4 regions of the Streptomyces sp. NPDC047108 genome follow, and region 2 is predicted to be linked to each of the others. Evidence: riboswitches for the same ligand, from Rfam matches in the RefSeq annotation. Region 2 holds a riboswitch; each other region holds the start of a gene.
What was found. Region 2 has a riboswitch for cyclic di-AMP ahead of ABZ822_RS00420 (transglycosylase family protein). Riboswitches for the same ligand answer to the same signal wherever they lie in the genome.
Positions count from the first base shown of each region.

Region 1: another riboswitch for cyclic di-AMP. It lies ahead of ABZ822_RS17180 (NlpC/P60 family protein); the one in region 2 lies ahead of ABZ822_RS00420 (transglycosylase family protein).
Region 3: another riboswitch for cyclic di-AMP. It lies ahead of ABZ822_RS24840 (NlpC/P60 family protein); the one in region 2 lies ahead of ABZ822_RS00420 (transglycosylase family protein).
Region 4: another riboswitch for cyclic di-AMP. It lies ahead of ABZ822_RS27370 (M23 family metallopeptidase); the one in region 2 lies ahead of ABZ822_RS00420 (transglycosylase family protein).

Region 1 covers NZ_JBEYUP010000007.1:168,774-173,873, reverse strand. The annotation lists gene ABZ822_RS17190 (AraC family transcriptional regulator) at 1-319, opposite strand, end outside; gene pcrA (DNA helicase PcrA) at 548-3,037, opposite strand; cyclic di-AMP (ydaO/yuaA leader) riboswitch at 3,316-3,479, shown strand; gene ABZ822_RS17180 (NlpC/P60 family protein) at 3,487-4,608, shown strand; gene ABZ822_RS17175 (hypothetical protein) at 4,795-5,100, opposite strand, start outside.
Region 2 covers NZ_JBEYUP010000001.1:96,707-101,806, forward strand. The annotation lists gene ABZ822_RS00400 (Ppx/GppA phosphatase family protein) at 1-38, opposite strand, end outside; gene ABZ822_RS00405 (DUF501 domain-containing protein) at 35-649, opposite strand; gene ABZ822_RS00410 (septum formation initiator family protein) at 725-1,198, opposite strand; gene eno (phosphopyruvate hydratase) at 1,320-2,600, opposite strand; gene ABZ822_RS00420 (transglycosylase family protein) at 2,860-3,537, opposite strand; cyclic di-AMP (ydaO/yuaA leader) riboswitch at 3,541-3,706, opposite strand; gene ABZ822_RS00425 (transglycosylase family protein) at 3,966-4,892, opposite strand; gene ABZ822_RS00430 (cytochrome P450) at 4,996-5,100, opposite strand, start outside.
Region 3 covers NZ_JBEYUP010000015.1:101,848-106,947, forward strand. The annotation lists gene ABZ822_RS24830 (ATP-dependent Clp protease proteolytic subunit) at 31-669, shown strand; gene ABZ822_RS24835 (hypothetical protein) at 675-983, shown strand; cyclic di-AMP (ydaO/yuaA leader) riboswitch at 1,314-1,481, shown strand; partial or broken gene ABZ822_RS24840 (NlpC/P60 family protein) at 1,484-1,597, shown strand; partial or broken gene ABZ822_RS24845 (C40 family peptidase) at 1,949-2,287, shown strand; gene ABZ822_RS24850 (ATP-binding protein) at 2,396-2,824, opposite strand; gene ABZ822_RS24855 (helix-turn-helix transcriptional regulator) at 3,092-4,015, shown strand; gene ABZ822_RS24860 (DUF397 domain-containing protein) at 4,002-4,259, shown strand; gene ABZ822_RS24865 (8-amino-7-oxononanoate synthase) at 4,298-5,100, opposite strand, start outside.
Region 4 covers NZ_JBEYUP010000020.1:18,619-23,718, reverse strand. The annotation lists gene ABZ822_RS27380 (hypothetical protein) at 1-1,174, opposite strand, end outside; gene ABZ822_RS27375 (PP2C family protein-serine/threonine phosphatase) at 1,394-2,530, shown strand; cyclic di-AMP (ydaO/yuaA leader) riboswitch at 2,803-2,944, shown strand; gene ABZ822_RS27370 (M23 family metallopeptidase) at 2,956-4,014, shown strand; gene ABZ822_RS27365 (PrsW family intramembrane metalloprotease) at 4,299-5,100, opposite strand, start outside.

The sequences.
Region 1 (5,100 bases), on a different contig from region 2:
CCGCACCGGTGCGCCTGGCCTCGCCGGGGCCCACGCCGTGGACGGCGCGGAACGCGCGCGCGAAGCCCTCCCCCGACGTGTAGCCGTACCGCACCGCGATCTCCAGCAGCGTCCGCTCCCCGGCGAGCACATCGGCTCCCGCCACGGTCAGCCGCCGGCGCCGGACGTACTCCGACAGCGGCATCCCCGCCAGTGCGGAGAACATCCGCCGGAAGTGGTACTCCGACGTCACCGCGATCCGCGCCAGTTCGGACACCTCGATCTCCTCATCGAGGTGCGTCTCGATGTGGTCCAGCGCCTGGTTCAGCCGCTCCAGCACTCCGTGCCTCCATCCCTTCCGCTTCCACCACGCTAGGAAGGGGCCGCTGGGCCGGGCCCGACATTCCGTGCCCGGTCCGGTCGGGTACGGCGGAACACCCGGGTAGGGATGGAGCCGTGCCGGAGCCGCACCGCCCACCGCACAGCCGCGACCGTTCGCAGGGCCCCTCGCCGGGTCCCGTCACTGGGTCCCGTCGCAGGGCCTCGTCTCAGGCTCCGGAACCGCTCCTCAGAGCTTCTCCACCGGTGCGTACCGCAGCAGCAGGACCTTCGGCTTCTCGTCGCCGAAGTCGATCGTCGCCTTCGCGTCGTGCCCGCTGCCTGCCACCGACATGACCGTCCCCAGACCGAACTGGTCGTGCGTGACGCGGTCCCCGACCGCCAGCGAGATCACCGGCCGGTCCGTCGCCCTGCGCGTCGCGAAGCCGCTCGGTCCGGACCTGGACCGCGAGGCCGACAACGCGCCGCCCACCCCGGCCGCCGCCGAGGCCGACGGCGTGGAACCGCCCGTACGGCGCCACTCCACATACGTCGGCGGGATCTCCTCCAGGAAGCGGGACGGCGGGTTGAACGACGGCTGGCCCCACGCGCTGCGCATCGTCGAGCGCGTCAGATACAGGCGCTCCCGCGCGCGTGTGATCCCCACGTACGCCAGGCGCCGCTCCTCCTCCAGCTCCTTGGTGTCGCCGAGGGCGCGCATGTGCGGGAAGACGCCGTCCTCCATGCCCGTCAGGAAGACGACCGGGAACTCCAGACCCTTGGCGGTGTGCAGGGTCATCAGCGTGATGACGCCGGTGCCCTCCTCGCCCTCGCCCTCGTCGGGGATCTGGTCGGAGTCGGCGACCAGGGCGACCTGTTCGAGGAATTCGGCGAGGGTGCCCGGGTTCTCCTCGGTGCGCTCCTGCTCGAACTCCAGCGCCACGGCGGCGAGTTCCTGGAGGTTCTCGATCCGCGTCTCGTCCTGCGGGTCGGTGGACGCCTGGAGTTCGGCCAGATAGCCCGTGCGCTCCAGGACGGCTTCGAGGATCGTCGCGGGACCGGCTCCGGACTCGGTGATCGTCCGCAGCTCTTCCATCAGGGTGTTGAACCGCTTGACGGCGTTGGCCGAGCGCGCGGCCATGCCGTACGCCTCGTCCACGCGCCGCAGCGCCTGGGCGAACGAGACCTTCTCGCGCAGCGCGAGCGCCTCGATCATCGCCTCGGCACGGTCACCGATGCCGCGCTTGGGGACGTTGAGGATCCGGCGCAGCGGCACCGTGTCCTCGGGGTTGGCCAGCACCCGCAGATACGCGAGGACGTCACGGACCTCGCGGCGCTCGTAGAAGCGGACGCCGCCGACGACCTTGTACGGCAGGCCGACCCGGATGAAGATCTCCTCGAAGACCCGGGACTGGGCGTTGGTGCGGTAGAAGACGGCGACGTCTCCTGCTCTGGCCTCGCCCTCGTCCGTCAGGCGGTCTATCTCGTCGGCGACGAACTGTGCCTCGTCGTGCTCGGTGTCGGCGACGTAGCCGGTGATGGCCGATCCGGCTCCGGCCTCCGTCCACAGGTTCTTGGGGCGGCGGTCGGCGTTGCGCTCGATGACCGCGTTGGCGGCGGAGAGGATCGTCTGCGTGGAGCGGTAGTTCTGCTCCAGCAGGATCGTCGTCGCGTCGGGGTAGTCCTCCTCGAACTGGAGGATGTTGCGGATCGTGGCACCGCGGAAGGCGTAGATCGACTGGTCGGCGTCACCCACGACGCACAGCTCGCCCACACCGTCCTCGGGGGCGGTGTCCTCGGTGCCGACCAGCTCGCGCACCAGCATGTACTGGGCGTGGTTGGTGTCCTGGTACTCGTCCACCAGCACATGGCGGAAGCGTCGCCGGTAGTGCTCGGCCACGTCGGGGAACGCTTGGAGCAGATGGACGGTGGTCATGATGATGTCGTCGAAGTCCAGCGCGTTGGCCTCGCGCAGCCGCGACTGGTACAGCGTGTACGCCTCGGCGAGGGTCTTCTCGAAGGGGTCGGACGCCTGCCCCGCGAAGTCCTCCTCGTCGATCAGCTCGTTCTTGAGGTTGGAGATCTTCGCGCTGAAGGACTTCGGCGGATAGCGCTTCGGGTCGAGGTCCAGGTCGCGGCAGACCAGTGACATCAGGCGCTTGGAGTCGGCGGCGTCGTAGATCGAGAAGCTGGAGGTGAAGCCGAGCTTCTTGCTCTCGCGGCGCAGGATGCGGACGCAGGCGCTGTGGAAGGTGGAGACCCACATCGCCTTGGCGCGCGGGCCGACCAGCTCCTCGACGCGCTCCTTCATCTCGCCCGCGGCCTTGTTGGTGAAGGTGATCGCGAGGATCTGGCCGGGGTGCACCTGCCGGGCGCCGAGCAGATACGCGATGCGGTGGGTGAGCACCCGGGTCTTGCCGGAGCCGGCCCCGGCGACGATGAGCAGCGGAGAGCCGCTGTGGACGACGGCGGAACGCTGCTCCTCGTTCAGCCCCTCGAGCAGCGCGGCGGTGTCCACCACGGGGCGGTGCGCGCCGTTGCGGTAGTACCGCTCGCGCGCCTCCTCGTCCGCGGAGGCGTCGAAGCGGCCGCCGAAGAGATCGGCGGAGATCTCCTCGCCGCCGCCCTCCTCGGGCGGCGGGGGCGGGTGCTCCTCACCGGGTCGTCCCGCGTGGGCGGAGGCGCCCGGGGCGCGGTGCTGGAAGCCCGCCAGGAAGTTGTCGTCAAAGAGGCTGCTCATCGCTCCCCGAGTCTAGGCGGCCGGACCGACAGCCCACGCCGGATCCCGGTCGTCGGACGGACGGAGCCCCGATCCGGTTCCGCCGGACCCGGATCCGGGTCCGAACGATCATGCCGCGGATTGGTCACGAAAAGGTTTCGGGCATATCGAACATCAGCCTTCACAGGTACCCCACACGTTGGCTACCGTGCTCGCTCAGGTGGCCCGCAACCCCCCGTCGACGACCCGCGTCGGCACGAGCCGCCTCCGCTGAATCCGGCGCTGCCCGGCGGATGTCCGACCGACGTCCCCTCGGCATCCGGAACCGGGGACCCACACGTCCCACCGGGGTGAATCGGCCCGCGCACGTGCACTGAGCAGTCCGTCGGCGCGGCGCCGTAGGGCAGCCTTCCGATCGCCCGAACCCGACAGCTAACCCGGTAAGCGGTCCACGGAAGGAGACGCGCGCCTTGGCGTCGCACCGCAAATCGCGGCTTCGTGGCCTCACGTCACCCGGCTCGGGCCGGGCTGCCGTCGGGCTGACGACCGCGGCCCTCGCATCGGTCGGCCTGTTGTCGCAGACAGCGCAGGCGGCTCCGGGCGAGCCGAAACAGGGCATCGAAGAAGTCCAGAAGAAGGTGGACGAGCTCTACCGGCAGGCCGGCAGCGCCACGCAGTCGTACAACCAGGCCAAGGAACGCACGGATCAGCAGCGCACCCGCGTCGACCGGCTGCTCGACGACGTCGCCAAGCGCACCGAGAAGCTGAACGAGGCGCGACGGCTGCTCGGCAGCTACGCGGCCACCCAGTACCGCAACGGCGGCATGGCGTCGACGGCCACGATGATGCTCGCCGACGATCCGCAGAGCTACTTCGACCAGGACCATCTGATGTCCCGTATGACCGGGCAGCAGAAGCAGGCGGTCGAGGACTTCCAGACCCAGCAGCGCGCCGCGACGAAGAAGCGCGCCGAGGCCACGGAGAGCCTGGCGGGTCTGACCGAGTCGCAGAAGCAGCTCCGCACCACCAAGGAGTCGGTGCAGCGCAAACTCTCGGACGCACGCGAGCTGTTGTCGAAGCTGACCGCCGAGGAGAAGGCTCGGCTGGCCGCTATCGAGCGCAAGAAGAAGGCCGAGGCCAAGCGCAAGGCCGAGGAACTGGCCCGGCAGCAGGCCGAGAAGCAGCGCCAGGAGGAGGCCGACCAGGGCTCCGGCCAGGCCGAGGGCTCCTCCGGCTCGTACTCGGCCAAGGCCGAGAAGGCGCTCGCCTTCGCGCGGGCCCAGATAGGCAAGCCGTACGTGTGGGGGGCCACCGGCCCCAACTCCTTCGACTGCTCGGGTCTGACCCAGGGCGCCTGGAAGGCCGCAGGGGTCTCGCTGCCGCGCACCACCTGGGACCAGGTGAAGGTCGGCACGCGGGTCGCCACCGAGGACCTGAAGCCGGGTGACCTCGTCTTCTTCTACGACGACATCAGCCACGTGGGCATCTACACCGGCAACGGCCAGATGATCCACGCGCCGAAGCCGGGTGCGAACGTCCGCACCGAGGCCATCACGTACATGCCGATCTACGGCAGTGTCCGGCCCGCGTAGCAGCGGCTCTTCTCAAGGGGTGCCCCGGCCGGGGCACCCCTTGGTGCCGGGCGGTGTCCGGCCCCGGCGGCGGGGCGGGACCCGCCCGTACGGTCAGGCACCGCGCGGCCGGGGGGCTGCGCGGTGTCCACGGGGGCGGGGTGTTCGGACACGGGAGCGGCGGACAGGCCCGCCCTCAGGTCGCCGTCAGGTCCAGAGCACGGCGATGAAGATGTTGGCAAGCGTGAGCAGGCCGACGGCGCCGAAAGCCCCCTTCTCGACCTTCTCCTCGTCCCGCTTCACATAGACGAGGGCGAGGATGACGACCAGGACGGCGAGCTTCACGCCGATCTTGACGTTGTTCACCGTCTGGTCGTCGGCCTGGTTCAGCCCCACCAGCGCGACACCGGTGACGAGCATGGTCAGCGCGCCGTGCAGCATGCCCGGCGTGAAGCGCGCGGTGCCCTGGCCCATCGCCTTCATCTGGTTCAGGAAGCCGCCGAGCAGGGCCGC
Region 2 (5,100 bases):
GAGTTCGTGCCGCAGTCGACGGCGGCGACCCGGGTCATGCGCCGTCCCCCTGCCGCTCCGTCGCCTGCCCCGCCTCGCCCAGCACGCCGTCGTCCTGCACGCCGTCGTCCCGCGCGTCATCGCCCTGGGCGCCCGAAGGGCAGGAGACGCAGGGCCCCTTGCGCCACCACTCCGGCAGCATCGCGATCGCCTCGTCGCCGAGCGGGTTCACGCCCGGGCCCGCGGCCAGCGAGTGACCGACGAGGACGTGCAGGCACTTCACCCGGTCCGGCATGCCGCCCGCGCTGGGGAAGCCCTGCAGCACCTCGACGGCGTCACGCCGCCGGATGTAGTCCTCGTGCGCGGCGCGGTAGGCGGCGGCCAGCTCCTGGTCCTCCTGGAGCCGGGCGCTCATGTCCTTCATCACGCCGTCCGCCTCCAGCGTGCCGATGGCGGAGGCGGCGCGCGGGCAGGTCAGGTAGTAGAGCGTCGGGAAGGGCGTGCCGTCCTCCAGGCGCGGCGCGGTCTCCACCACGTCGGGCAGTCCGCACGGGCAGCGGTGCGCGACGGCACGCAGCCCGCGCGGCACACGGCCCAGCTGCTCGCCGATCGCCGTGATGTCGGCGTCGGTCGGCGGGGTGGGATCGGTCTGGGGAGGGGGCGTGTCCATGCCTGCGCAGATCTCTTCGGTTCTCGTCGGTCGGATCGGGAAATCGGGTGCGGTCGAGGGGACTTCGGGGGCCGGTCAGCCGCGGGCGTCGACGCGGTCGACGCCTTCCCAGAGGTTGGTGTACCAGGCGCGGTCGGCCATCCCCTCGCCCTGCGGCGGCCTGCTGTCGTACGAGCCGCCGCCGACCACGGTGTAGCCGGTCTCGCCCGGCCGGAGGAAGTGCAGATGCTCGCGGGCCTGCCGCTCCACGTACGCCGGGTCCTGCCAGCGGGCCTTCTCGTCGCGCAGCTTCTCCACGGCCCGGCGCGCCTGCTCGGCCTGGCGCTGCTGCTCGGCGATCTCCGAACGCTGGGAGACCCACTGCCGCATCGGGTACGCCAGGGCGACGACGAGCGAGCAGACGACCAGCGCGAGCAGCGCGGCACGGCCGGTGAGCCGGCTGCGCCGGGGCGCCTTGCGGGCCTGGGCCCGGTAGACCCGGGCGGCGGCCTGCTCGCCGAGCGCCTTGAGTCTGGTCGCGGTGGAGAACCGCTCCCGGTCCGCGCCCACATCGCCTCCCTGCAGTCGGATACGGACGTCCCCGGCCACGGTACGGGACCGCGGCCGGGGACGTACGAAGGCCGGAGCGAACGCCCGTGGGCTTCCTGCGGCCCCGCGGCGCTCCCCTGGGTCAGCCCTTGAAGCGCGGGAAGGCGCTGCGGCCGGCGTACACCGCGGCGTCGTCGAGGATCTCCTCGATGCGCAGGAGCTGGTTGTACTTGGCGACGCGCTCGGAGCGGGCCGGGGCGCCGGTCTTGATCTGGCCGCAGTTGGTGGCGACGGCCAGGTCGGCGATGGTGACGTCCTCGGTCTCGCCGGAGCGGTGGGACATCATGCACTTGAAGCCGTTGCGCTGGGCCAGCTCGACGGCGTCGAGGGTCTCGGTCAGGGAACCGATCTGGTTGACCTTGACCAGCAGCGCGTTGGCGGTGTTGTTCTCGATGCCGCGGGCCAGACGCTCCGGGTTGGTGACGAACAGGTCGTCGCCGACGAGCTGGACCTTGTCACCGAGCCGCTCGGTGATGGTCTTCCAGCCGTCCCAGTCCTCCTCGTTCAGCGGGTCCTCGATGGAGACCAGCGGGTACGCGTCGACCAGCTCGGCGTAGTACGAGGTCATCTCGGCCGCCGTGCGGGTCTTGCCCTCGAAGGCGTAGACGCCGTCCTTGTAGAACTCGGTGGCGGCGACGTCCAGGGCGAGCGCGATGTCCTGGCCGGGCTGGTAGCCGGCCTTCTTGATGGCCTCGACGATCAGGTCGAGGGCCTCGCGGTTGGAGTCGAGGTTCGGCGCGAAGCCGCCCTCGTCGCCGAGGCCGGTGGACAGGCCCCGCTCCTTCAGGACGGACTTCAGGGTGTGGTAGACCTCGGCGCCCCAGCGCAGCGCCTCGGAGAAGGACTCGGCGCCGATCGGCGCGATCATGAACTCCTGGATGTCCACGTTGGAGTCGGCGTGCGAGCCGCCGTTGAGGATGTTCATCATCGGGACCGGCAGCAGGTGCGCGTTCGGTCCGCCGAGGTAGCGGAAGAGCGGCAGGTCGGAGGCCTCGGAGGCGGCGTGCGCGACGGCGAGGGAGACACCGAGGATCGCGTTGGCGCCGAGCGAGGACTTGTCCGGGGTGGCGTCCAGGTCGAACATCGCCTGGTCGATCAGGCGCTGCTCGGTGGCGTCGTAGCCGACCAGCTCCGGGCCGATCTGCTCGATCACGGCGAGCACGGCCTTCTCCACGCCCTTGCCGCCGTAGCGGCTCTTGTCGCCGTCGCGGAGCTCGAGGGCCTCGAACGCTCCGGTGGAGGCACCGGAGGGAACGGCGGCACGGCCGGTGCTGCCGTCGTCGAGGCCGACCTCGACCTCGACCGTGGGGTTGCCTCGCGAGTCGAGGATCTCGCGGGCTACGACGACGTCGATGGACGGCACGAGCATCTCCTTCTGGGATCTGACGCTGGGACGCAGGGACTGCGTGAATCCCTGTCTGCGGCATGAGCCTAACCGGCCCCGGATCCTCGGCCGTCCTCTGCCCGCCCCCCGAGACGAAAAGGCCCCCAAAGGCCCGTAAAGGGGATCTTTGGGGGCTCATGATCCGCGCGGCCGGCGGGCGGGCCCGGCACCCGAGCCGGGGCGGGCCGGCACGGCGGACGGGGCGGGCCCGGCCCGTGGCGCCGGGCCCGCGACCGGGTCAGCTCAGGTGGAGACGCTGGCCGGGGTAGATCAGGTCGGCGCGGTCGACGATCTTCTTGTTCCGCTCGTAGAGCTTCTTCCAGCCCCCCTCGACGCGCTCGGCGTCGGCGATGCTGCCGAGGGTGTCACCGGGCTTGACCTCGTACTCGCCGTCGCCCTTCTTCACCGGGCCGCTCTTGGGCGCGGCCCGCCCCGACGTACCCGGGCCGTCGCCGCGGTCGCTGCGGTCGGCGCGGGCCTCGGCGCCCCCGGCCGAGGAGCGGGCGGTGTCCACGTCCGCGTCCGGGCCGCCGGCGGTCAGGCCGCCCGCGCCGGCGCAGGACCAGGCACCCGGCCCCTGTATGTCGAGCAGCTTCTCGGCGGTGGCGATCTGCTGCTCCTTGCTGGCCAGATCGGCGCGGGGCGCGTACTGGGTGCCGCCCGCCGCGGCCCAGCTCGACTTCGAGAACTGCAGCCCGCCGTAGTAGCCGTTGCCGGTGTTGATGTGCCAGTCGCCGCCGGACTCGCACTGGGCGACCTTCTCCCAGGTTCCGACGGAGGCGGCGTTCGCCGATGTGGCGCCCATGAGCGGTACGGCGACCGCGGTGCCGGCGACACCGGCGAGCGCTGCGATGCGGGCCATGGCCGATGGGCGGCGGTGCGCGCCCCGGGTACCCTTGTTGCCGGAAAGCAGCATGGAACATCTCCTCACCGACGCCTGCGAGGTGAGCTGTCGGGTTCGGGCTGTGAGCGGCCCGGCCCGGTGCTCGCGCACCGGTCTTCACCCCTAGCCGTCCGTTCCGCTGCCGCGGTCCGTCCGGCACTTACCTTGGGTCCCCCGCTCCTGCCTACGGCGCTGACGCGTCGACTGTCCTCCGGCCACCGGCAGGATTCGGCGTGATGGCCGTCGGCGCCCACCGTGTGGCGAGCGGCTTCGACGGTAAGCACACAAGTCCCACCGGTTCAAAAACCGACATCCAGCACCAGGAGCCCCTGAATTTCCCGCTGTTGTCTTTATCTGTGCAGGTCGGGGCAGGTACGGGCGGATCGGGCAGGCGGAAGGTGCCCGTTGGGCCGATGAGATGCTTCTCTCAGTCGCTCCGGAGCGATGAACCCGGCCGCGAACTAGCGCCGGGACGCACCGAGATCGAGCTTCTGACCAGGGAGAATCAGGTCGGGGTCGCCGCCGACGACCGACTCGTTGGCCTCGTAGAGCGCGGGCCAACCACCCGCGAGCGAGTGCTCTTCGGCGATTGCCGACAGACTGTCACCCGGTCGGACGGTGTAGTCCCCGTCCTTCCCTGCGCGGCCGGAGTCGCCGCCGCGGGAAGCGTGACGGCCGTTCTCGCGCCCGTCGCCCCCGCCCTTGCTCTCGCCCGCCTTGCGGTCCGAACCGGCCGCGCCGTCCCCGGCGTCCTCGTCCGCGGGCGCACCGCGGTGCTTGCCGGAGCCGGCCTCCTCGGACGGAGCGGGCGATTCCGAGCCGCCGCGCTCCTGGTCGTGGTCGCCGGACGGTGCGCCGGACTCCTCGCGGTCCTCCTGGCCGCCGTCGCGCGGGTCGGATGCGGACGAACCGGAGTCGCCGTAGTCCTCGCCGGGCGCGGGGGACTCGCCGGGGAGGAGCGTCTCGGCCGGACGTGACAGGTCGATGCCCGGGTCCACGTCCGGGGCCTCGCCGTCGTCGGTGAGGCCGGAGTCCAGCGCGCAGTTCGGCCACGCCTGGGGCCCCTTGGCGGCGAGGATCTTCTCGGCGACGGATATCTGCTGGGAGCGGCTGGCGAGATCGGCGCGGGGCGCGTAGTCGCGGCCGCCGTACTCCTCCCAGGTGTCCTGGGTGAGCTGGAGTCCTCCGAAGTAGCCGTTGCCGGTGTCCGCGCTCCACAGGCCGCCGCTCTCGCACTGGGCGACCCGGTCCCAGGTCTCGGTGTCGGCTGCCTGCGCGCCACCGGCCGCGAGCAGCGGCAGCGCGATCGCCGAACCCGCCACGCCGGCCGTGACGAAGATGGCCGGTGCTTGACGAGGGCGGCGGTGCCGACCGGTCCCGGAACGCATGCGGGGCGCCTTTCGAGAGACGGCTGAAGCGAGGGTGTGCGCGCACGAAAGTAGCTCCGTCGCACCGCAGTCACAAGACGATGTAGTGGAGATCACGCGAAGATCACATAGTTGAAACCTGCTCAATTTTAGAGGGGGTGAACTCGACCGGAAGCGTGCGCAATCCACGCATGATGAGCCCTCCACGCCACCGCAAATCGTCAGGTTC
Region 3 (5,100 bases), on a different contig from region 2:
GCAGCCGCCCGAGGGGATGAGGTGCCGACCATGGACCGTCCGACCGATCGCTCCGTCCTGCCGGAGTTCACGGAGCGCACCAGCTCCGGGACCCGCACGACGGATCCGTACTCCAGGCTCCTCCAGGAGCGCATCGTCCTGCTGGGAACACCGATCGACGACGCCGCGGCCAACGACGTGACGGCGCAGCTCATCCACCTCGAACACGCCGCCCCCGACCGGGACATCTCGCTCTACATCAACTCCCCCGGCGGCTCGACGACCGCGATGTGCGCCGTCCACGACACGATGCGGTACGTCAGCTGCGACATCGAGACCGTGTGCCTGGGGCAGGCCGCCTCGTCGGCCGCGGTGCTGCTGGCCGCCGGCACGCCCGGGAAACGCCTGATGCTGCCCGGCTCCCGTGCGCTCCTCCGCCAGCCGACCCTGCCGGATCCGGTCGAGGGCCAGGTGAGCGACCTGGAGGTCCAGGCCGCGGAGTTGCTGCGCCTGCGCGCGCTCCTGGAGGGACTGCTCGTACACCACACGGGGCAGCCGGCGGAGCGCATCGCCGCCGACCTCGAGCGCGACACCGTCCTGGACGCCGAAGCGGCCCTGGCGTACGGGCTCGCCGACCGCGTGGTGCCCCATCGCAAGGCGGCCCCCGGCCTCCCGGCCGGCGAGCGGTGAGCGGCGTGCTGCCGCCCGAACTGCCGCCGCTGCCCGCCCTGACGCGCGCTGAGGGCGATCTGGTGGACCGTTACCTCGATGTGCTCGACCTCGTGGGCCGCATCAACCCGGCCCGCTCCTCCGACACGTACGGCGGACTGCGCGCCGCCCAGGCTCTCGTCGGCAAGGCGGCCGCGCTGCGGGACGCGCTGGCTCTGATGCACGAGCGCGGGGAGAGTTCGATCCACGCCGCGACGCTGGCGCGCGCGTTGCGGGTCCTTGACGGCGACCGGCGTGCCACACGTGTCACCCTCCCCCCGGAGGGGCGGAGTTGACGAACCGTCGCCCGACGCGGCGTCACGGTACGGCCGAACGTGTTCGCCCGATCGACGTACCGTCAGGCCCAGAATTGACTTGATCGACTTGCGATCCGAGCGCGGGGAGCGGCCCCCGGCACACCGCTCCCGCGCTGGTACGGGGCATGACCGAGCGCTGGATCCCGTACCGGATCACCCCCAGGGCCGCCAAATGCCTCAAATGTGACTAAGGCCGTAAGTGCCCGTTTCGATCGGAAATCTGACGGTCGTTGCGTGACGATCCGTTAGACGACAAGCCCCCGCCATCGCGGTGGGGCGGTCCACGCGGACGCCGAGTCCTGCCGCCGCGCGGATGCCCGGTCGACACCAGTGGATCGGCAGGAGTGGAGGACCCGAGCAGTCCGGGGCACCGGTTCAACCGGCGCTCCTTGGGGTGAAGCCGCTGCGGCGGCCGGGCATTCTTCGCCTGCCCGAACCCGACAGGTCACCCTTCACAGGCGGCTGACGAAGGGGTGCGCATGACCGCGCATGCACAAGTCCCGTCCCTCCTCGGCCGGGCCGGCGCCGCTTCGGCGCTCACCCTGGCAGCTGTCGGCGGCGCGCTCCTGGCGCCGGGCTCCGCGTCGAAGGCGTACGCGGTGCCGCCGCCCGGCCCCGACTCGTCCCGGACCCAGAGCAGCACGGCCGGGGCGGGAGCGTCCGGGATCGAGCAGCAGATCTCAGGCGACGACCCGTTCGCCCTGATCGGGGACGAGCCGTCCGTGAACGGCCCGTCGGGCGGCAGACCACCGGGATCCCTGCCGGGCATGCCCGGCACCCGGCCCGACGGCGGACCCTCCTCCGCCGAGCCGGACAGCCGGCACAAACCGTCCCAGCCGCCCAGGAAGGAACCATCGAGGCAGGCCGGATCCGGCAAAGCGGCGAAGCAGCCCGCACATCGCCCCAAGGCACCGAAGGCCCGCAAGCAACTGCACCTCGGGACACGGGCGCTCAACGCCGCACACTCCAAGCGGGGCGCGCCCTACCGCTACGGCGCCTCCGGCCCGGGGAGCTTCGACTGCTCGGGCCTGACCGTCTACGCGTACAAGTCCGTGGGCAAGCAGCTCCCCCGGACCGCGTCGGCGCAGTACAACTCCACCCGGCGCGTCCCGGCCTCCGGCCGGCGCCCCGGTGACCTCGTCTTCTTCGGCGCCGGACGCGGGGTCTACCACGTGGGCATCTACGCGGGCGACGGGAAGGTCGTGCACTCCCCCAAGGCCGGTTCGGTCGTGAGGGTCGATCCGATCTGGTCGAACGACGTCGCCTACGGCCGGGTCGACTGAGGCTCCTCTCACCACCCTCGGAACGGGCGGCCCGGCGCGCGGATCCCCTGCGCGCCGGGCGCCGCCCCGGAAAGGCCCCTCGTCAACGACCGCCGTACGCCGGGGGCTTCATGTGGTCGGGACCGGCCAGGGCAGGGTGATCCATACGGTCTTTCCGCCCTCCGCCGTCGGCGTGACGGAGAGCTTGCCGCCGGCCTCGGCCGTGAGGCTGCGGATGATCACCATGCCCCGGCCGTTGTCCTGCTGTACCGCGGCGGGCAGCCGCCTCGGTCTTCGCGGATGGCTGTCGGTGACACCGATACGCAGACGCTCGTCGCGGTCGAGCCGGATGTCCACGGTGAAGGTGGGCGACCGGCCGAGCGTGTGCACCACGGCGTTGGTGGCGAGTTCGGACACGATGAGCCGCACGGTGTCGGCGCACTCCGCGCTCTCCGGCAGACCCCACTCCGCGAGCACGGCACTGACGTACCGGCGGGCCGCCGTGACGGAGGCAGGGTCGCTCGGATAGGTGATGGATGCTTCATGATGGTCTGCCATCGCGGACGCGGTCCCTTTCCCGCCGAGGCCCGGGGTCCGACGCGTTGTACGCATACGGAGACGACGTCGGAGCCACCCTCCGGCGACTCCTTCGGCCAGACTGCCACCGATGCGTCCGGTGCGGGGGGCGATCCACCGGGATGTGCATATATCTGTCCCTCGATGCAGTGAACTCTTCGCCGGAAACCGGTATTTGGGCTCACACTGACGCACGGGCGGGCGCGCGGTGCCGCCCGGCAGCGGCACCGGGAGGAGCGGGAGGATCCCATGCAGCACGGTCCCGCGGTACGCCGCCGCAAGCTCGGCGATGAGCTGCGGCGCCAGCGCGACATGGCAGGTCTGACCAGCGGCGAGGCCGCCCGCCTGGCCGGCTGGCACCAGTCGAAGGTGAGCCGGATCGAGACGGGACGCAGCGGTGTCAAGGCGGCGGACGTGACCCGGCTGCTGGATGTGTACGGGGTGACGGATCCCGAACTCCGCTCGCTGCTCGCGGCGCTCGCCAACTCCGACGCCAACGGCGGTCAGCGCGCGTGGTGGCACGCCTACCGCGAGCTTCTGCCCTCCGCCTACCGGGACTTCATCAGTCTGGAGGCGGAGGCCGTGCGCGCCAGGACGCTGGAGACGCTGGTCGTGCCCGGGCTGCTCCAGACCTGCCGCTACGCCCGCGCCGTGACGCGCGCCGCGCTCGCCGCGCTTCCCGCCTCGCGCATCGACGAGCTGGTGGACGTACGGATCGCGCGCCAGGACGTCCTGCGGGCGCACCCTCCGCTGGAGCTCCACGCGGTGCTGGACGAGGCGGTGTTGCGGCGCGAGGTCGAGTCCCCCGAGGTGATGGCGGAGCAGCTCGAGCACCTCGTCGAGGTCGGTTCGCTGCCCCATGTCCGGCTCCAGGTCATGCCGTTCGCGCACGGCATGCACATCGGAGTCACCGGCCCTTTCGTTATTTTTTCATTTCCGCTCAGTGCTGATCTGGACGTGGTCGTTCTTGACCACTTGACGAGTAGTCTCTACCTCGAACGGAAAGAGGATCTCAGGGCGTACAGCGAGGCATTCGACACGCTGCGGGGGCGCGCCCTCCCGTGTGACGACTCGTTGGCCTTCATCGCCGGCATCGGCGATGCCCTGAGGAGGCGCAGTGCCCACCCCCCACGAACACCCCGTCCCCCACCCCCCGTACATACGCTCCAGTGACCGTCTGCAGGGCCTGAGCTGGCGGCGCAGCAGCCGCAGCACCGGCATGAACAACTGCGTGGAGACGGCCCTCATCGGCCCCGCAACCGTCGTGGGAACCGCTGACGGCCCCGGGCGCTCCGGGCTCCGCGTGGCCGTACGCGACTCCAAGGACACGGCAGGACCCGCGCTCCTCTTCTCCCCCGCCGCTTGGGAGTTGTTCGTGCGGGAGGTCCGGGCGGGGAGGTTCGAGCGCCGGAGCTGATGTGCTCGTCAGGCGCCGTGTGCGGCCGGGAGCATCCGTCAGGCCGCCGGTGCCGCTCCGGTGATCACCGCGACGGCGTCCTCGATCTGACCGTCCGTGAGATCGGCACGGGCGGTCAGCCGCAGCCGGGAGATGCCGTCGGGCACGGAGGGCGGGCGGAAGCAGCCCACCACCAGCCCGGCGGCACGGCAGTCGGCGGCCCAGCGGACCGCCGCGTCCGGGGACGGCGCCCGGACGGAGACCACGGACGCGTCCGGCCGCACCGTGGCGAGACCGGCCTCGGTGAGCCGGCGGTGCAGTTCGGAGGCGACCGTACGGGCCCGTGCCGCGCGCTCCGGCTCACGGGCCAGCATCCGCAGGCTCGCCAGCGCCGCACCCGCGGCGGCCGGGGCGAGCCCGGTATCGAAGATGAAGGTCCTGGCCGTGTTCACCAGATGCTCGATGACCCGCGCCGGCCCGAGGACGGCGCCGCCCTGACTGCCCAGGGACTTCGACAGCGTGACCGTGGTGACGACGTCGGGCGCACCCGCGAGACCGGCGGCATGCAGCGCGCCCCGCCCGCCGTCGCCGAGTACACCGAGACCGTGCGCGTCGTCGACGAGCAGCGCGGCGCCGTGCGCGCGGCACGCGGCGGCGAGTTCCGCCAGCGGTGCCGCGTCGCCGTCCACCGAGAAGATCGAGTCGGTGACGGCGAGGGCCCGTCCCTCGTGCCCGTCCAGCGACTTGGCGACCGCGCCCGGGTCGGCGTGCGGGACGACGGCGGTCTCGGCGCGCGAGAGACGGCAGCCGTCGATCAGCGAGGCGTGGTTGGCCGCGTCGGAGACGACGAGCGTGTCACGCC
Region 4 (5,100 bases), on a different contig from region 2:
AGCCGTAGGCCCACGGCCCGTACGCCGGTCCTGCGTCCCAGTAGGGCTTAGGGCCCTGTGCCGTCTGCACCTCGCGCCCCATCGGCTCCTCGCCGTCCTCCAGCCGCGCCGCGTCCGCCGCGCAGACCGGGACGGTCCGCTCCTCGCCGCCCGGCGGGGCCCACCGCCCGTCCGAGACGGACGGGCCGTGCCGTGGATCGAAGAAGCACGGCGGCCGGCGGTCGGGCAGCGGCCTGCCGTCCCGCCGCGCCTCGAGCGTGGCCAGCGAGAACCGGCCGTCCTCCAGGGCCTCGGTCACGCCGCGGACGTCACCGGGGCGCCGCGCGCGGTCCATCGCGGCCTTGGCCTTGTCGTACGAGTCCAGTGCCGCGGCGTAGTCCTCGCGCATCGCGTCCGTGGTCTCCGGGGCCGAAGGGTCGAAGTCGATCCGCTCGACCTCCTCGCCGAAGGCGGTGATGTCCTCGTCGACGACGGGGCGGAGCGTCGCCAGCTGCGCACGCTCCCGCTCGGCCCGGCGCCGCCGGTTCCGGCTGCCGACCAGCAGCGCGCCACCGCCGACGGCCGCGATCAGCACGCCGAGCGTGGCCAGGAGCCCGAGCGGGCCGACCCGGGTGGAGGGGGAGGTGTCCGTCCCGGTGTCCGTGGCGGAGCCGCCGCTCCAGGTGTCCGGGGCGTGGCCGCTCGCCTGCGGCAGGGCGTCGTCGACGAAGGACTCGACCATGGCCTGTACATCGCCGGGGGACGAGCGCTCCACGGAGCCGCTGAGGTTGTCGACCGCGTTGCGGGACATCACGGAGGAGTCGGCCCCGGCGTCGAACCGGTCGCCCAGCGCGACCGCGTAGACACCGGTGATCCCGGTCTTGTTCCGCAGGTCCTGGAGCAGGGTCGGCGGGTTGAATTCCTTGGCGGCCGGCAGCACGGCGACGAACACCGGCTTGTCCGCCTTCTTGATCTTGTCCGCCAGAGCGTCCGCGGCCGGAGGCGGAAGCTGGTCCCTCGCCCGCGGATCGACGTACACAGGGCCCTTGCTCAGGGCGTTCGCGGCGCTGTCGAGCCCGTCCGCGGCTCGCGCCCCGGGTGCCATGACGGCCACCAGTACGAGAGCGACGGCGACGACCGCCAGCACCGGCACGAGCAGGATGCGACCCGCCCAGGGCTTCGCTGCGGTGTTCATATCTACGAAGTTAACTCCAAAGCCGCAATGATGGGGCTTCCAGCCCATCCGGTGCCTTTCGGTGCACTCCGGTCCTGGGCACGTCGCGCGTCCGGTCCGGGGTGTGTCGCGCCCCGCCGACCCGCCCGATTCGCGTACGGCGCCCCACCCGGCGAGGGTGGAAGTGGCGCGCGCTCGGACAGGTCGCCGCGCCCGGCACGGATGGGCAGGAGTCAGCAGGTGGGGACGCATGTCGAGGGACCTCGCCGCCTCGGTGGAGCCCGCCGTCCCAGCGCCCGGGTCATCCGCTGGGTCCCGGTTCTGCTGATCATCGGCGGCGCCGTCTTCGACCTCATGACGCCGCCCCCCTTCACGGGCTCCCCCTTCTTCTCGGCCGCCCCGCTCGTGGCCGCCCCGTTCTTCTCGCTCGGGGTCACGGCCCTCACGGGTGGGGCGAGCGTGCTCACCGTGCTCGCCCTGCGCCTGTACGACACGCGGCTCACCGACATCGAGTCGGTCACCGAGCTCGTCACGGTCTTCACGGTCGCCGTGCTCGCCCTGCTCATCAACCGTGTCGTGCGCCTGGGCGACCGGCGCCTCGCCTCGGCGCGCACCATCGCGGAGGCCGCCCAGCGTGCCGTCCTGCCCGACCCCGCCGAGCGGATCGGCGGCTTCGACGTCGCCGCGCGCTACGAGGCCGCCCACGCCGAGGCCAGCATCGGCGGCGACCTCTACGCCGTGCAGGACACCCCGTACGGGGTGCGCCTGATCGTCGGGGACGTACGGGGCAAGGGGCTGGGCGCCGTCGAAGCGGTGGCGATCCTCATCGGCTCGTTCCGGGAGGCGGCCGAGCAGGAGGCGACGCTGGACGGGCTCGCCCGGCGACTGGAGGGGGCGCTGCGCCGCGAGAGCGCTCGGCAGGAGGAGCTGGAGCCGTACGAGGGCTTCACCACGGTCGTCCTGGCCGAGGTGCACCCGGCCGGCGGTCCGGCCGACGCGAGCTCGCTGCGTCTGCTCAACCGCGGCCACCCGTCGCCGCTGCTGCTCTACGAGGACGGCCGTCTGAGCACCGCCGATCCGAAGGTGGCCGCGCTGCCTCTCGGCATGGACGACCTCGGCGTCTGGCCGGACCTGGTCCAGGAGTTCGCGTTCCCCGGCGGCGCCACGCTGCTGCTCTTCACCGACGGGGTGACCGAGGCGCGCAACGCGCGCGGTGTCTTCTACGACCCGGGGGAGCGGCTGCGCGGTATGCACTTCCCCGATCCCGGCACGCTCCTCGACGCCCTCGTGGACGATGTCCGGCGGCACGCGGCGGGTGAGGCACCGGATGACATGGCGCTGCTCGCGGTGACACGTCCGGTGCGCCACGGACCGTAACCGGATCGCACCCCTCCGCATAACAACTGACGAACCATCAGCTAGAGACGCTTGCCGGTCGAGAGGTCAACTCGCCCGTTTTTCCTGGATCATGTACCGATTTGCCCCTACGGATTTCGTTAACGATCACACGGAACAGCTTGGAAACAGGTCCCGCGGTCTATTAACGTTCGATAACGCAGCGCGGTCGTCCCAGCCGCCACAAGAGGTGGCACCGTGCGCCTACGCCGAATCCCGCACCATCAGCACCACCAGTACCACCGCAGTGATCCGCACCACTGGCACCAACTGCACCAAGGGAACCGGGGAACCACACTCTTGGGGTGAATCGGGCACCTTTCCCAAAGGCGCTCGTAGGAGACCTTCCTGCTCCGAACCCGTCAGCTAACCCGGTAGGCGTGAAGGAAGGAAAGGAGAGCGCCCGCGTGGCGTCCAACAGGCCTGCTCCGGAGCCCTTGTACGAACCCTCCGCCCCTTACGGCCCCGGCGGATTCGGCGAGTTCGGCGAGGAACCCCCGGCCGCCGGTGACGGCGAGTGGAACCCGACCGAGGACTCCCTTGCGCCGGTACGCGGCAGGCACCGCGTCATCAAGCAGCGCGGTGGCGGCATGGCCCGCAGCGGCGCCGTCCTCGGTGTCGGCATGTTCGCGGCCGTCGGCGCCGGCGGCATGGCCAGCGCGCAGGACAAGCCCCCGGTCTCCATCTCCATGCCCGACCTCGGCTCCGTCTCGGACCAGCTCCCGGACGCGAAGTCCCTGCCGGGCATCGGTTCCCTGGTGTCCGACGAAGACACCCCCGCCGGAGCCGCGACCCCGCTCTCCACCGCGGGACTCACCGACACCGAGGCCGCCAACGGCACCGGCGCGGGCGAGGCGTTGCGCGCCCGCATCATGCGCCAGGCCGAGCAGCAGCAGACCGCGGCCGAGAGCGCGCAGCGCGACGCGGCCCAGAAGGCCGCGGCGAAGAAGGCCGCCGAAGAGGCGGCCGAGGCCAAGGAGAAGGCCGCGGAGGCCAAGGCGGCCGCCGTGCGCAAGGCCAAGGAGGAGGCGGCGCGCAAGGCCGAGGAGGAGCGACTGGCCAAGCTGGCCAAGCAGTTCACCCTCCCCGTCGCCTCGTACACGCTCACCGCCGGCTTCGGACAGGCCGGCTCCCTGTGGTCCAGCGACCACACCGGGCTCGACTTCGCAGCCCCGAGCGGCACCCCGGCCAAGGCGGTGCACGGCGGCACGATCACCGAGGCCGGCTGGGCGGGCTCCTACGGCTACCGGATCATCCTCACCCTCGACGACGGCACCGAGGTCTGGTACTGCCACCTGTCCTCGATGACCAAGACGTCCGGGAAGGTGACGACGGGCGAGACCATCGGCCGCGTCGGTGCCACGGGCAACGTCACCGGCGCCCACCTCCACCTGGAGGTCCGTCCGGGCGGCGGCGACCCGATCGACCCGGCCGCGTGGCTGCGCGGCAAGGGCCAGACTCCCTGACCCGGAGCCCGCTCCCTTCCCCTCCCGCGCCGCCCCGGCGCGCTCACCCTGAGGCCGTCCGTCCACCGGTCGGCCACCCCCACCGCGTTCGCCGACAGCCCCGGTGTTTCCTCCCCCCTGGCACCGGGGCTGCCGGTCTGTCCGCATGCAGTCCACGGCCCACGTCCACGGCCCACGTCCACGGCCCACGGCAACGGCCCACGGGCCGACGTCCGGTGTGCTGATCGACGTCCGGCCGCCCTGTGCTCAGCCGGTCGTCCCCGGCGCGGCCTCCGCGCGGTGCGTCAACGGCCGTACGGAGGACGGTGATCGGTCGGCGCGGCCGGTCCCTGGCCACCGCCGTACGGGCCCGGACCGTGCTGCGGAGGGACCCCGTGCCCCTGCCCGTACGGTCCCTGCCCGTACCTGCCCTGACCGTACGGTCCCTGGCCGTACGGCTGCGGCATGCCGGGGCCGTACGGCGAGCGGCCCTGCGGACCTGGCCCGTGTCCCCACTGCGGCGCGACCCGGGGCGGCGACGTGACCAACGCGGCGTGAGCCAGGGCGGGTTGGGCCACCTCCTTGCGCTGCCAGAGGTGGTGCAGCAGCTCCTGCTCCCGGGCGACGAAGTCCGCCCCGGCCGTCCCCCGGTGCGCCCGCTGCCGCAGGAAGGCGAGCGTGGTGGCGAAGGACTCGTACTCGGCGACGGCCCGCGCCGCGTCCTTCCCGTGGTGGCGCCGCGCCACGCTGCGCGCGAGCGAGCGCGCCCGCATGGACGCCAGCGCCTGCGGCTCCGGCGGCATCAGCCAGCCGGCCGCCACATAGGCGGGGAGCTGGGCCCGTACGGTCTTCAGCTCGCTGCCGCGCGACCAGACCACCAGCCAGATCAGCAGCCCGAACACCGGGACCATGAACATGCCGTAGACGGCGATGAATCCGAGACCGCCGACGGTGGCCGAACCGTTCCACACCGCGTGCAGCACGATCGCCGTGAGAAGGCCCGCGAGGGGCACGAGAACGCGCCGCGCCCGCTGCCGGGGTGTGGCGAGCGCGGCGATGCCGAAGCCGATGCCGGTCAGCGCCGTGAACAGCGGATGCGCGAACGGC